Regions from separate parts of the Bacillus sp. LQ16 genome, predicted to be linked through region 2. Evidence: riboswitches for the same ligand, from Rfam matches in the RefSeq annotation. Region 2 holds a riboswitch; each other region holds the start of a gene.
What was found. Region 2 has a riboswitch for thiamine pyrophosphate ahead of thiM (hydroxyethylthiazole kinase). Riboswitches for the same ligand answer to the same signal wherever they lie in the genome.
Positions count from the first base shown of each region.

Region 1: linked by a shared signal. The riboswitch ahead of tenA (thiaminase II) and the one ahead of thiM (hydroxyethylthiazole kinase) in region 2 are both predicted to bind thiamine pyrophosphate.
Region 3: linked by a shared signal. The riboswitch ahead of tenA (thiaminase II) and the one ahead of thiM (hydroxyethylthiazole kinase) in region 2 are both predicted to bind thiamine pyrophosphate.
Region 4: linked by a shared signal. The riboswitch ahead of thiC (phosphomethylpyrimidine synthase ThiC) and the one ahead of thiM (hydroxyethylthiazole kinase) in region 2 are both predicted to bind thiamine pyrophosphate.

Region 1 is NZ_CM173491.1:2,572,040-2,575,541, reverse strand. It holds gene AC3EMB_RS12810 (heterocycloanthracin/sonorensin family bacteriocin) at 1-306, opposite strand, end outside; gene AC3EMB_RS12805 (DUF3937 domain-containing protein) at 856-1,119, opposite strand; gene tenA (thiaminase II) at 1,517-2,206, opposite strand; TPP riboswitch at 2,334-2,439, opposite strand; gene AC3EMB_RS12795 (D-alanine--D-alanine ligase) at 2,513-3,427, opposite strand; gene pdxR (MocR-like pyridoxine biosynthesis transcription factor PdxR) at 3,432-3,502, opposite strand, start outside.
Region 2 is NZ_CM173491.1:448,455-451,956, reverse strand. It holds gene thiE (thiamine phosphate synthase) at 105-761, opposite strand; gene thiM (hydroxyethylthiazole kinase) at 779-1,588, opposite strand; TPP riboswitch at 1,661-1,773, opposite strand; partial or broken gene AC3EMB_RS02285 (toprim domain-containing protein) at 1,984-2,298, shown strand; gene AC3EMB_RS02280 (hypothetical protein) at 2,534-2,806, opposite strand; gene AC3EMB_RS02275 (autotransporter) at 2,826-3,502, opposite strand, start outside.
Region 3 is NZ_CM173491.1:778,696-782,197, reverse strand. It holds gene AC3EMB_RS03945 (ABC transporter permease) at 1-747, opposite strand, end outside; gene AC3EMB_RS03940 (ABC transporter ATP-binding protein) at 747-1,496, opposite strand; gene tenA (thiaminase II) at 1,465-2,160, opposite strand; TPP riboswitch at 2,246-2,349, opposite strand; TPP riboswitch at 2,410-2,521, opposite strand; gene AC3EMB_RS03930 (SH3 domain-containing protein) at 2,791-3,502, shown strand, end outside.
Region 4 is NZ_CM173491.1:5,097,305-5,100,806, reverse strand. It holds gene AC3EMB_RS25935 (hypothetical protein) at 1-92, shown strand, start outside; gene AC3EMB_RS25930 (transposase) at 568-837, opposite strand; partial or broken gene AC3EMB_RS25925 (L-lactate permease) at 883-954, shown strand; TPP riboswitch at 1,026-1,141, shown strand; gene thiC (phosphomethylpyrimidine synthase ThiC) at 1,256-3,016, shown strand; gene AC3EMB_RS25915 (arsenic transporter) at 3,118-3,502, opposite strand, start outside.

The sequences.
Region 1 (3,502 bases), 2.1 Mb from region 2:
ACCCGTAGTATCAGTAGTACCACTAAAACCATCAAAACAATTAGAGCAACCACCACAGCCGCCACAACCTCCGCAACCTCCACAACCAAAACAACCGAAGCAACCAATACAACGGAATCCACCACAACGGAATCCGCCACACCGTCCTCCACCACAACCTCCACAACGACCACAACCGCCACAGCGACGAGCGGCATCTTCAATATAGTAATATGGATATTGGTTTTGCTGGTCCCAATACACAATATTTCCAGACCGGTAATCATTAAGACTTAACGCTTGTAGTTCTTGTTGAAACTGATTCATTTTCATGACCTCCGTTTATAAAATACAACCTCATCGATGCTTGCCCATATTTCTGTTCGTTACATCTAAGTAGAAATAGCGCTATAAACTAAGTTCAATACGTACACCAACAAAGTATGACTTATCACTAGATGATGCACCTTGTTCATATACCTATTTTTGCTATGGGCTCATTTTTATAAAGTGAAACTTTAATCAGTGGGGGGGAGTTCATCCCCCGCTGATTATTAGCCCTCACCAATCAGGCTTTTACGAACAGCCCGTTAATGCGGGATAAATAAAAATTAAAAAATATGAATTCTAGCGTCATATCTTCATACCTACTAAATTCAATTAATTTCTCAATAATTATGTTGCCATATCCTATATATTTTCGTCTGCCGCTTAGATTTTTCTGTACTGTAAATGCCTTTCGCTATAACACCTCCAAGTAACCGGTTTCTATGACGGATAAGAAATTCCTACAAAGAAAAAAGCCCTTATTAGGGCTTTTCATTCTATTTCTCCAGCAAAACTCTCTATGAAATTCCTAATAGAAAAAAGACACACTTAGATTGATGCGTCTTTTTGTGATGCCTCTTTTGTGAAATCATATAAAGCAATTGCGCCTAAAAGAACAAGTATACCTTGAGGAACATCTAGCAAAATAGTTTTCCAAATTTCTGGAATTACCCATTTAATATCTGCTGCTGTTTCAAGATATGTTTGGAAATAGCTGATTGTAAAATTAATTATCCCTAAAAATACAAACAACGATAAACCAAATCGAATTAATTTCTTATTTGTAAACATATAACACCTCTCAAAATTCATTGGATATTCCTGCTTTTGCTTCTTTATATTTCCATATCTTTATATCTAATTTTAACACATAAAGAACTCAAAAAAATACGATATGCATATTTGCATATCGTATTAACAACACTCCATGATAATTTAGAAATTCCTGCAAAGAAAAAACAACTCGGTTACAGCTAACAGCTCGGGTTTCTTTTCTTATTTAACTTCATACCACCAACATTTACGTTCTTTGATTGTAAAATAAATGTGACAGAAGTTTATCCAGTTAATACGTAGACAAGTAAATGAGCTAAATTATCGATATTCTATTTCGCCATATCCGTAGCACTAATGACTTTACGCAAATTTGACAAGAAAAAATATATAGATAGGTATGATCCATACCTATCTATAACATTACTTCTATTCTTTATCCAATTACGTCTTTTACGTCTGTATCCACTGGCCACTTTTCTAATGTATAAGCCATTTCCCAAAATGAATATTCATATTGACTGCTAATAATAAAATGCTGTTTCATACGTTTGCGGTCTGCCTCTGTTACTTTTTCAGCGATAGTATCTAAACGTGTAATTTGTTCTTCAACTAGCGTACGGAACCAATCAGATCCATAAGCAGAAATCCATTCGTTATAAATTGGCTCTTCCGGCTGGCACTCTTTTAAGTGTTCGCCAATTTCATAATACAACCAATAGCAAGGTAAAATTGCTGCAATGATATCTCCTAAATGCCCTTCATACGCAGCACGATACATATGTGAAGTATACGCATATGCAGTTGGCGCAGGAATAAAATTATCTTTTTCTTCTTTTGTTATCCCTAGCTTTTTAGCAAAATTCTCATGTAAAGATAACTCGGCCTCATATGTATTTTGAGCATGATGTGCCATACGAGCTGTCGTCTCTAATTCAAGAGCTTTTGCAGCTCCTAAAGTTTGTACTCTAGCAAAATGACTCAAATAATATGAATCTTGAAGCACATAATAGCGAAAACTAGCTAAATCTAATGTTCCTTCACCAAGTTTTTTTACAAAAGGATGGTTAAAACTCGCTTCCCAAATTGAATCTACTTCTTTACGTAATGATTGTGAAAAAGTCATTTAAATCCCTCCAATAATGTATAAAATATAAGTATTTATCCACAATTATTAAAGCTGTAAAATAAAAAAACTTTCTTTACAGGCGTAAAGAAAGTGAAATTGACAGTATTTATTTACTCATTAAATAGCAACGTCTTTCCCACTTCCCTACGCTGGCATTAACCAGATCAGGTACTAAGAGTCTCAAAATCACATTTGATCTCAGCCTATAAAAGGCCCCCCTAGTGGATAAATATTTTGTTTTTATAATGTATTCATCATAGCATACTTCGTGAAACTGTCAAAAGAATTAGTTATATAATCTCCTTAAAACCCTTCTTCATTTCTAACTTTTAATGATGTTTCAATAATCATATCTAATAGTTTGCTATAACTAATTCCCGCTGCTTCTGCACTTTTGGGCAATAGGCTTGATTGTGTCATCCCTGGTAATGTATTAATTTCCATTACATATGGAATTCCGTCCTTCACCATCATATCAACTCTTGCATAAACACTACATTTTAATGCTTTATAACAAGTCAGTGAAGCTTTATTTACACGTTCATTAATTTCTGCTGGAAGTTCGATAACTTCCTCAACTGTACTAGTATCATCATATTTTGCATTGTAATCAAAGAACTCGGTTGCATGTCGAATTGAAACTATAGGTAACTGTTTTCCATCCAGAATAGAACATGTGATTTCATCACCTTTTATATACTTCTCAATTACTACTTCAGAATCCCATTCGAATACAGTTTCTAGCATTGAGATCAATTCATTTTTATTGTAAACGATTTTCACCCCGACACTCGATCCGCCAGAGTTTGGTTTTACCACTAATGGAAATCCTAACTTATCTAACTCATCAAGATTTAGATCCTCCATTTTTGTAAGTTCAATCCAATCTGGTGTTTCTACACCTTCATAACGTAAAATCTTTTTCGAAATATTTTTATCCATACATATACTGCTAGATAACATATTACTTCCGCTATAAGGAATCCCTAAACTCTCCAGTGTTCCTTGAACTGTCCCATCTTCTCCGTATTTTCCGTGTAATGCGAGCAATGCAAAGTCAATGTCTTTCGCTTTTTCAATTAAATCCATTTTTTCGTTTAATGTAATTGGAACTATTTCATACTTATTTTTATCTAAATGAGCAATCATTTCATTCCCCGTCATAATTGAAACTTGTTTTTCAGACGATACCCCGCCCATAATAACACCGATTTTCATTTTCTCAACTCCAAATTTCATTTTTTAATGTATCACCAATTATTTTAATTCCCCGAACTATTTCTTCTTCTTTCA
Region 2 (3,502 bases):
AAACCCTTATTTAAAAAGGTTTGTGCTTTTTTAATCAAACGTTTGTTTAAAATTTTGGGCAGTCCATTTCTCCATGTAGCACTTAAAATACTACACGTCCTTCCCTACAAACTTCTCTTTACTTCTTCAGCTAATTTTCTCGTACTTTCATACGCAGATTCAGCTAAACTAATTGCTGAAATAACTGAAACACCGTCCGCACCCGCTTCTATAACTGCTGCTGTATTTTCAATTGTAATCCCACCAATACCAACGATCGGCACTGTAATTCCTTGTTCTCTAAAATAAGCTAATCCTTTCGTTCCTTGAACCGCTTTCGTATCTTTTTTCGTACTCGTTGTGAAAATAGGTCCAACGCCTAAATAATCTGCTCCATTTTCGATTGCAAAGCGTGCTTCTTCAATTGTATGAGCAGATACGCCGATAATTTTATCTCCCATTTTTTCACGAACAGATGTAATTCCTTCATCATCTTGTCCTACATGAACACCATCTGCATCTAATTCAATGGCTAATTCTACATCATCATTTACAATGAAAGGAACACTATATTCCTTACAAAGCGTCTGCAATTCTTTTGCAAAGCGCACTCTATCTTCTCCGATTAAAGAACCTTCCCCCTTCTCGCGAAACTGAAAAAGTGTCACTCCACCATCTAACGCTTCTTTCAATACAGCTAAAGGATCCTTCGTGCAGTTATTGCTTCCCATAATAAAATACACTTGTAATAACTTAGACATTTTCTTTGTTTCAATGCGCATCGTATGTTTCATCCCCCTTACTCTAACTCCTCAATCTTTCCATACTTCTCAATATCACCAGCAGTAGTATTCGCTAACTGATTTAAAAATTCAATTTGGAAACTACCAGGTCCCTTTTCCACGGTCTTAGCAGCTGCCAGTTCCGAAGCTACACCATAAAACGTTAATGCTGCTACTGCTGCTTTTACATAATCTTTTTCCACTGCTACAAATGCTCCTATTACAGACGTTAGTAAACAACCTGTTCCCGTAACTTTCGTTAAAATAGGGTGACCGTTTCGAATAACAATAGTTCTCTCTCCATCTGTAACAACATCTTCTTTTCCAGTAATAACCGCAACTGTATTTAATTCGTCTGCTGCCTGCCTTGCAATACTTACAACATTGCCATTTCCAGTACCAGCGTCTACCCCTTTAATTTCCCATTTCTCATTAATAACGTTTGCTATTTCAGCCGCATTGCCGCGGATAATTGCTAAATCTATTTCGGCTGGAATATGTCTCGCAACTTCTGTTCGATACGAAGTTGCTCCTGCACCAACTGGATCAAATAGTACTGGCACATTGTTCACATTTGCTGATTTACCAGCAAGTAACATCGCTTCTACTTCCTCAGGACGAAGTGTTCCCATATTTAATACTAAAGCTCCAGCAATGCTAGCCATTTCTGCTACTTCTTCTTTTGCATACGCCATTACAGGCGATGCCCCAAGTGCCAACAAACCGTTAGCAGTAAAATTTGTTACAACAACATTTGTAATATTATGAACGAGCGGATTAGATTCTCTCACCAAATCCACTACTTTACTAATTTCTTTCATATTCATCCTTTTCATCTCCTAACTATAATGATGGGAGATACACAAAAAGGCACTTTGCGCGTACGCAAAGTGCCTGAATATGTGCTTTTACACTCTCCCTACGCTGGCATTATCCAACAGGTTCAAATGGTCAATGACGGACTAGTAGCCATACTCTCAGTTTGTATCCACAAACTCCCATGTGTTTCTTATTCATCTACTTCAAAGTCTACTCTTATTCTAGTAAAATAACAAGTTCTTTACTTTTTCTATTTAATATAGAAGCAACTGATAAAGTGAAACTTTAATTAGTTGGGATTTTGTTCCCTCCATTAAAAACCGATCAAATATGGAGCGAAACTGAATCTCAAGAAGATGTATGCTATATTTAACTTATGGAAATTTGAAAGGATGTTTTTAATATGTCAAAAAGCGTTGTAATCGCTGAAAAACCTTCCGTTGCACGAGATATTGCTCGTGTACTGAAGTGTGATAAAAAAGGAAACGGCTATCTTGAGGGTAGTAAATATATTGTAACTTGGGCTTTAGGTCATCTCGTTACATTAGCAGATCCAGAAAGTTATGATGTGAAATATAAAAAGTGGAATTTAGAAGATTTACCGATGCTACCTGAGCGTTTGAAATTAACGGTTATTAAACAAACTGGTAAACAATTTAATGCTGTAAAAAGTCAGCTACTTAGAAAAGATGTAAATGAAATTATTGTAGCAACAGACATCGACTTATCTCTATAAAATATATCTGCACATAAATTCTAAAACACCTTTCATCCTTCATTTAACAATGATATCTAATATATTTATAATTGCACATAAAAAGAAAATTGTACGTTAAGACTAGCTTTCTTATTAGGTGTATTTTCCCTAAAGAAAAGGCACCCTTTCGAGTGCCTGCCACCATGAGCTATGTTATTTGAAAGAATATAGGCTCAAGTTTATTATGGTAGTAAATTTATAAATTTTGATAGTAGTTACAATAAAATGTATTAAGTTTTAAAACAGCTTGTAATACTTTTTTCGGATCATTTTTCTCAAGCATTTGTGTAATTGATAAATAATATAACTTGTCATTTAATTGGTTTAATTTTATGGTCATTCTTAACCCTTTAAGTTCGTTTAGCATTAAATGATATCTTTTAGCATCGTCGGGATTACTAGGGATATTTTGTTTTATAATACGCTCACAATCTAGAGCTAAACTTATAAATTCATGATGATTTGTCATGCTATCCTCCTAATAAATTTTATTGTAACCAACTGTTATCTATCTTATTAATCCAGTATTGCATAGCTCCACCTTCTCTATATTCTTGAACTATACTTGTACCTTTAAGATATTGAGTTTGCGAAGCTGTAAATCCTTTAAGTATTCTCGTTCCTTTAGGTACCGTGATTTTATATTGTATATTAAGCGGATTCCCCCAAGCTTCTAATACGGCTAACTCATTTCTAGTTTCTTCAATATTTCTTTCTTTATCTCCCCACCAATAGCCAAGACCATATTTAGATTCCGGTTCACCAGCCTTGCTTCTTCTATATAAAGTAAGTAGCTGATCAGTCTCTATAATTTCTATTTTTAATTCCTTAAATGCTAATACATCCGAATTTGTTTCTTTAAAATCAAAATTAGAAAATCCTGAAGAACGTATTACCTCTCTCTTTAAACTTGCTCGTTCCATTATACTCAGATTTAAATTATCTATTTTATCTAGGGCCTGATTCATTTCTTTAACTGACCAATTATTCAAATCACTATTTCTAATATAGCTAATTTTTTCTCCTAGATTAATATTATCATTAAAAACACTAGTCATTTGCTCAATATTGCTTAAATTGATGTTTTTTTCCTTTGCATATGTAACCGATAAAGGAAAAGAACTTATTAATAAAATTAACATGATTATAATAGAAAAATACTTTT
Region 3 (3,502 bases), 330 kb from region 2:
ATGCTTCCTCCAACTAATGAATTTCTTTTCTAATATGGAAATAAGTACGACGAAGAAAATAGCTAATAATGATAACAATACAATGGGTGCAAATACGCCAGCTCCATCTAACTGCGTCATCATTCTCTTACTGAAATATCCAAGTCCAGCTTGTGCACCGAGCCATTCTCCAATTGCTGCTCCGATAACACTAAGCGGAACTGCAATTTTTAAAGCTGCGAAAAAATAAGGAAGAGCAGACGGCAACTTTAATTTAAGAAAAATATCTCTTTTCGTTGCTCCATATGTAACTAAGAGCTCCTCCCATTCTTTTTTTGTACTACGCAGTCCATCATACGTATTGACCGCAATCGGGAAAAACGTAATTAAAACTGTGACAACAACCTTACTCCAAATTGTGTATCCAAACCATAAAACAAATAGCGGAGCAAGCGCAGTAATCGGAATCGTTTGTGAAGCAACTAATAATGGATAAAATGCTCTTTCCATCCATGTACTCGCATTCATTAACATCGCTAGCCCTACACCTAATACGATAGAAATAACAACACCTATTAAAACGACGTATAACGTTGCAGGTAAATGAACCGTAAATAATATGTCTTTTAGTTTCCATATCTTCATTACAATCGCAGACGGTGACGGTAAAATGTACATCTCATCTACAATTCTTGCTCCTATTTCCCACACAGCTAGTAAAATACTAGAAAGTGTAATAGCAGGAACTAATTCTTTCAATCGGTTCATCACACAAGTACCTGCCTTTGTAACATACTAAGAAGCTCATCTTTCAGCGCTAATACTTCCGGTTTATATAAATCTTTTCGTGTTCTGTTATGATCAAGTGGTACAATCCGCTCAGTCAAAGTCGTTATCGGCTGCTGTTCCACTACTAAAACTCGGTTCGAAAGAAATAACGCTTCTTCAACATCATGAGTAATGAATAAAATTGTTTTTTCCCACTCTTGCCATTGTTCAAACAGCCATTCTTGCAAAGAGGCCTTCGTTAAAGCATCTAACGCGCTAAACGGTTCATCTAATAACAATATCTCCCCGCCCGTTAACAAAGTTCGGATAAAAGATACGCGTTGCCTCATACCACCAGATAAATCTTTCGGATGTTTTGTCTCATATCCTTGTAAACCAAATTTATATAACAGTTCCTTTGCCTTTACTTGTGCTTCTTTCTTCTGTACACCTTGGCACTCTAGCGGCAGAGCAGCATTCTCAATAATTGTTCTCCACGGCAAAAGCATATCTTTTTGCGGCATATATCCTACAGGATGGTGCTTTGTTTCTGTCAGTTCTATCTTTCCAGTACTTACCTTCTCTAGGCCTGTAATAAGGCGAAATAAAGTACTTTTCCCACATCCACTCGGTCCGATAATACTGACAAACTCTTTCTCATGTATAGAAGCATTTAATTCATGGATGATTGGTTTCTCATCGTAATGAAAAGAAACATTATGAAACTGTAGTATGTTCTTGCTCCTCAAATCCCCACATCTCCTTACGATAGGACATATCCCAGAATAAATATTCAAATCGACTGGAATATAAGAAAATCTCCTCTAATCTATCTAGTTCTTTCTCAGACTTTCCAACTGCCATTTCATTTAATAAATCTATTAACCAAATACAAAGATTACCGTATTCTTCCGAACTATATCCTTGAATCCACTCACCAAAAAACTCATGATCTCTTGCTCCAGGAATATCATTTAAACGCTTTCCAATTTCCCAGTAGCTCCACATACATGGAAGAAGCGCTGCTATTAATTCTGCAAGTGTGCCATTTTGAGATACAGACATCATGTAATTTGTATAAGCTAAATTTTTAGCAGACGGTTTTGCAGACTCTATCTCCTCTATAGAAATTCCAAGTCTTTTTGCATATTGTTTATGGATTGTCATTTCGCCATTTAATATTCCATCAATTTGTTCAGCGAACTTTCCCATTACTTGTGGATTCGTTGCTTTTACAACACCAATCGCATATAATTTTGCATAATCTAGTAGATATAAATAATCTTGAATAATATAATACTGAAATTTATCTTTTTCTAACGTGCCATCTCCCATACCCACTACAAACGGATGATTATGACTCATCTCCCAAACCGGTTGCACAGTTTCTAATAATCTATCGCAAAATTTCATTTCTCTATCCCCTTTCAATATATGTATCTAAATAAAAAACCACTTCTATATATAAGAAGTGGTTACAGCAAATAAAATTATACATTTATTCGATGTTCCACTTCCCTTCGCTAGTATTACCTAGATCAGGTGTTATAAGGGTTAAGGATTATTCCTCTCTCAGCAAATCAAGCACCCCTAGTGGTTTCAATATGAAATTTTCAAATAAAAAAGCCCCGTTTCTATACGCAAAGAAACGGGGACTCATTGTTAGTGTCCGAATTGCTTCCCTACGCTAGCATAATCTAGATCAGGTAATAAAAAGGATCAAAGGCTTACGGCCTACTCTCAGCTGGCAACACCAGCTCTCCTAGCAAACTATAAAATTATCACTGTCAGTATAACACCCTAATAAGACATCATCAACTATTTTAATTTTCTTAATTATCAACAAAAAATTAAAGTTATACAATATATACATTCTATTTTAGAACATAAAACTCCAATTAATTGTTTAAAAAGGAATCATTATCCTCAAAAAATTTATTTTTATATTGATTTCATATTACATTTATGTGAATACACCCACTATATTATATCTTTATACTATAATAAAATTACAACTATACAACTAGAGGAGGTCTCTATTCCATGAATATGAAAGCTACTGCTTTAACAGCAACTACTGTAGCGATTGCTTCTTTACTTCCTTCTATGGGTGAAACAAATGTACAAAAAGCAAACGCTGAACAATTATCTAATGTTAAAACTGGGTATGTCAAAGTCGATCAAGTAGCATTACATACAGAAGATAACGTAAAGAGCACATCAATTGATACAATTCGCTTTAATACAAAAGTGAACATCCTTGAAACAACTAATGGTTGGTATAAAGTATCTGTTCATAATAAAGTAGGTTATGTACAAAAAGATGCTATTTTACTAAAAAACAAACTTCAATCTAATGATCAATACATCGTCAATGCTAATGCATTAAACGTTCGCTCTGAACCTAATTTAGAATCTTCCATTTTAGATGTATTACCAAATGGCAAGTTTATTACCGTTCAAGAAGATCAAGGCGAATGGTATAAAATATCACATAATGGCCAAACGGGTTACGTACAAAAAGCATTCATCTCTAATGGTTCACAACCCTTAGTAAAAGGAATCACCGTTCAAAATAATACAAAATATACTGTTGCAACACCTAATCTGAATGTACGTAGCAACACTAGTACAAGTAGCGCTCTACTCGGTTCATTACAAAACGGTACACAAGTACAAGTAGTAGAAACTGTAGGAACTTGGTATAAAATTCGTTTTGGCACAGGATACGGATATGTAGCAAAACACTATGTAG
Region 4 (3,502 bases), 730 kb from region 2:
CAATAATTGAAGTACCAGCAATCTTATTTATGGAAAAGAATTTTGAAAAAATAAAGACTTATATAGACAATTATTTTTCTAATAACTCATAAAGAAAATAAAAGTACAGTAAAAAGAAGTCCGATAAAAAACGAGTGGTGTAGAATATTTCTATTAATCATTCGTTTTTTATTATATTTACATATATTTTTTAAAAGAGGATTATAGACGTTCTGAAAAAAATTAATTATAACAAGAACAGTGTTCGTGCTACTATCTACGGTTATTTTTTGTATTAAGTACCCCTTTAACTAACAAGACAATAAAAAAATTAACATATTAAGGAAATAATGTTACAATAAATGTAAGAGCTTTCTCTTTGAGTTTTAGCTCTGAATAATAAAGATAGTTAAATCACTAAATGGAGGAGCAGGTCAATTTTGTTCCTTGTATAGTAAATTGTTACCTATCTCTATTGCAGGTTGTATGGCAGGTAGCAGTTGTAGCGAAATGCAGCAGAGACAAAGGCTCTTTGTCAAACGGGACTGATGAATGTATTTGGCAAGTAAAAAATGGTTCTTTCCGGAGTTAGTTGAAAAGTCTCATTCTCTCCAAAAGTAGAATCTTTGTCCGCAATGTGGAGAATTTGCATCGACCATACATGATTCTTTTAATAAGCTTTAACTTGTTTATGCTCCCTTCGGCAAGACCATTATTATTCTCATAAGTTACCGCATTTCTGACAGCTTCAATATCCCCGGCTAATCCATTCGTAAAGCTCTTAAACTCTTGTATATTAGTATTCTTCATTTTCTCAATACAATGGTCGAAATTCTCAACACTCTTTGTGGTGAAGATGTTTTTAAACTCCCATGTTAAGTCATAAACTATTTTTACAATAGGGTGTTCTTCGTAATTATTGCTGGTATTATGACGTATGTTCAAGCATATTATTTAACGTGGATGATTCCATAAAGAGAAAAAGAAATAACCTTTGCATTTTTCAGATTATCGTGTATGATGGGAAAGTATTGAAAATTAAATCAGTGATAAACTAGGGGTGCCTAACGTATGCGTAGGCTGAGAGAGAAGCGCGTGAACTTCTTAACCCTTTGGACCTGATCTGGCTCGTACCAGCGTAGGGAAGTTAACGGCTTTACATAATGATGTCTTTTATGAGCCAGGTCCTTATTTTTTTATGGACCTGGCTCTTTTTATTTTGGCATGCGCTGGCCATATCTCGTCCTTGTCACGAACAGGGGAGGCAACAAAGGTTATGAAACAGTCTGTTTCAGCTGAGCAAATTGAATTGAAATCGAGTTTACCAGGGAGTAAGAAAGTATATGTGGATGGACCACGCGCAGGCATGAAAGTGCCGATGCGTGAGATTGAACAAAGCGAAACGAACGGCATCCCAAATCCTCCAGTCCGTGTGTATGATACGAGCGGACCTTATACGGATCCTGAGTATAAAGTGGAGTTAGAAAAGGGGATTCCAACGCCGCGCCATTCTTGGATTCTGGGGCGTGGTGATGTAGAAGCATACGAAGGGCGTGAAGTGAAACCAGAGGATGACGGTGTGAAAGTGGCTTCGAAACATACACCTGTTTTCCCGCAGATGGATCGCAAGCCACTTAGAGCAAAGCAAGGTGCAAACGTTACGCAAATGCACTATGCACGTAATGGCATTATTACGTCTGAGATGGAGTATGTTGCGATTCGTGAAGGGGTAGAGCCGGAGTTTGTTCGTAAGGAAATCGCAGAAGGCCGCGCTATTTTACCAGCGAATATTAATCATCCAGAAGCTGAACCGATGATTATCGGGCGGAACTTTCATGTGAAGGTAAACGCGAATATCGGAAACTCTGCTGTATCTTCTTCTATTGCAGAAGAAGTAGAAAAGATGACGTGGGCTACTCGCTGGGGTGCAGATACGATTATGGATTTATCTACAGGTAAAAACATTCATACGACGCGTGAGTGGATTATTCGTAATGCGCCTGTACCAGTTGGAACTGTGCCGATTTATCAAGCGCTTGAAAAGGTAAATGGAATTGCAGAAGATTTAACGTGGGAAGTGTACCGTGATACGTTAATTGAGCAAGCGGAGCAAGGCGTGGATTACTTTACGATTCATGCTGGTGTATTACTTCGTTACATTCCAATTACTGCAAAGCGTACGACAGGTATCGTTTCGCGCGGTGGTTCGATTATGGCGCAGTGGTGTTTATTCCATCATAAAGAAAACTTCCTATATACTCATTTTGAAGAGATTTGTGAAATTATGAAGCAGTACGATGTTTCGTTCTCTCTTGGAGATGGATTACGTCCAGGATCGATTGCAGATGCAAATGACGAAGCACAATTCTCTGAGCTTGAAACACTTGGTGAATTAACGAAAATTGCTTGGAAACATGATGTGCAAGTTATGATCGAAGGACCTGGACACGTACCGATGCACTTAATTAAAGAGAATATGGAGAAAGAGCTTGATATTTGTCAGGGCGCGCCGTTTTATACACTTGGGCCACTAACGACAGATATTGCACCAGGTTATGACCATATTACATCGGCAATTGGAGCTGCGATGATCGGTTGGTTTGGAACGGCGATGCTTTGTTATGTAACGCCGAAAGAACATTTAGGTTTACCGAATAAAGATGATGTACGCACGGGTGTTATTACGTACAAAATTGCAGCGCATGCGGCTGATCTTGCAAAAGGACATAAAACGGCTCATCAGCGTGATGATGCACTTTCAAAAGCACGTTTCGAATTTCGTTGGCGCGATCAATTTAATTTATCTTTAGATCCTGAACGTGCGATGGAATATCACGATGAAACGTTGCCTGCAGAAGGGGCAAAGACAGCTCACTTCTGTTCAATGTGTGGACCGAAGTTTTGTAGTATGAGAATTTCACATGATATCCGTGAGTATGCAAAAGAAAATGATTTAGAAACGACAGAAGCAATTGAAAAAGGAATGAAAGAGAAAGCAGAAGAATTTAAAGAAGCTGGTAGTCATTTATATCAATAACACATTACACCTCTTTACTTGATTGATCACACTGTAGTACCTAACTTTATTATAGAAGAAGCCCCATTTGCTAAGACGGTAGCAAATGGGGCTTCTGTTGTTTATAAGGCAAAGAAGAGATGTACCCAGTAGAATAAGAGGAATAGTGTGACGACTGTTGTGAGCGGGATAACGATAAGGGATACACTTAAATAGTCTTTCCATTTTACTTTAATTTTGTTTTGTTTCAGAATATACATCCAAATGAGTGAAGCTAGTGTACCAATTGGTAGTAATAGTGAACCGATGTCACTACCAATGATGTTTGCAAGATAGATTGTTTTTAATGTGACTGGATCTAGTCCCATTTCTGTTAATGTAATTGTACCAATCATAAGGGCAGGATGGTTATTGAAGACGTTAGAGAGGATGGATACAAGTCCGCCCATTGCAAAGCTAGCATAGAGTAGATGCTGATTCACAATTGGCTCGAGCCATTGTACAAGT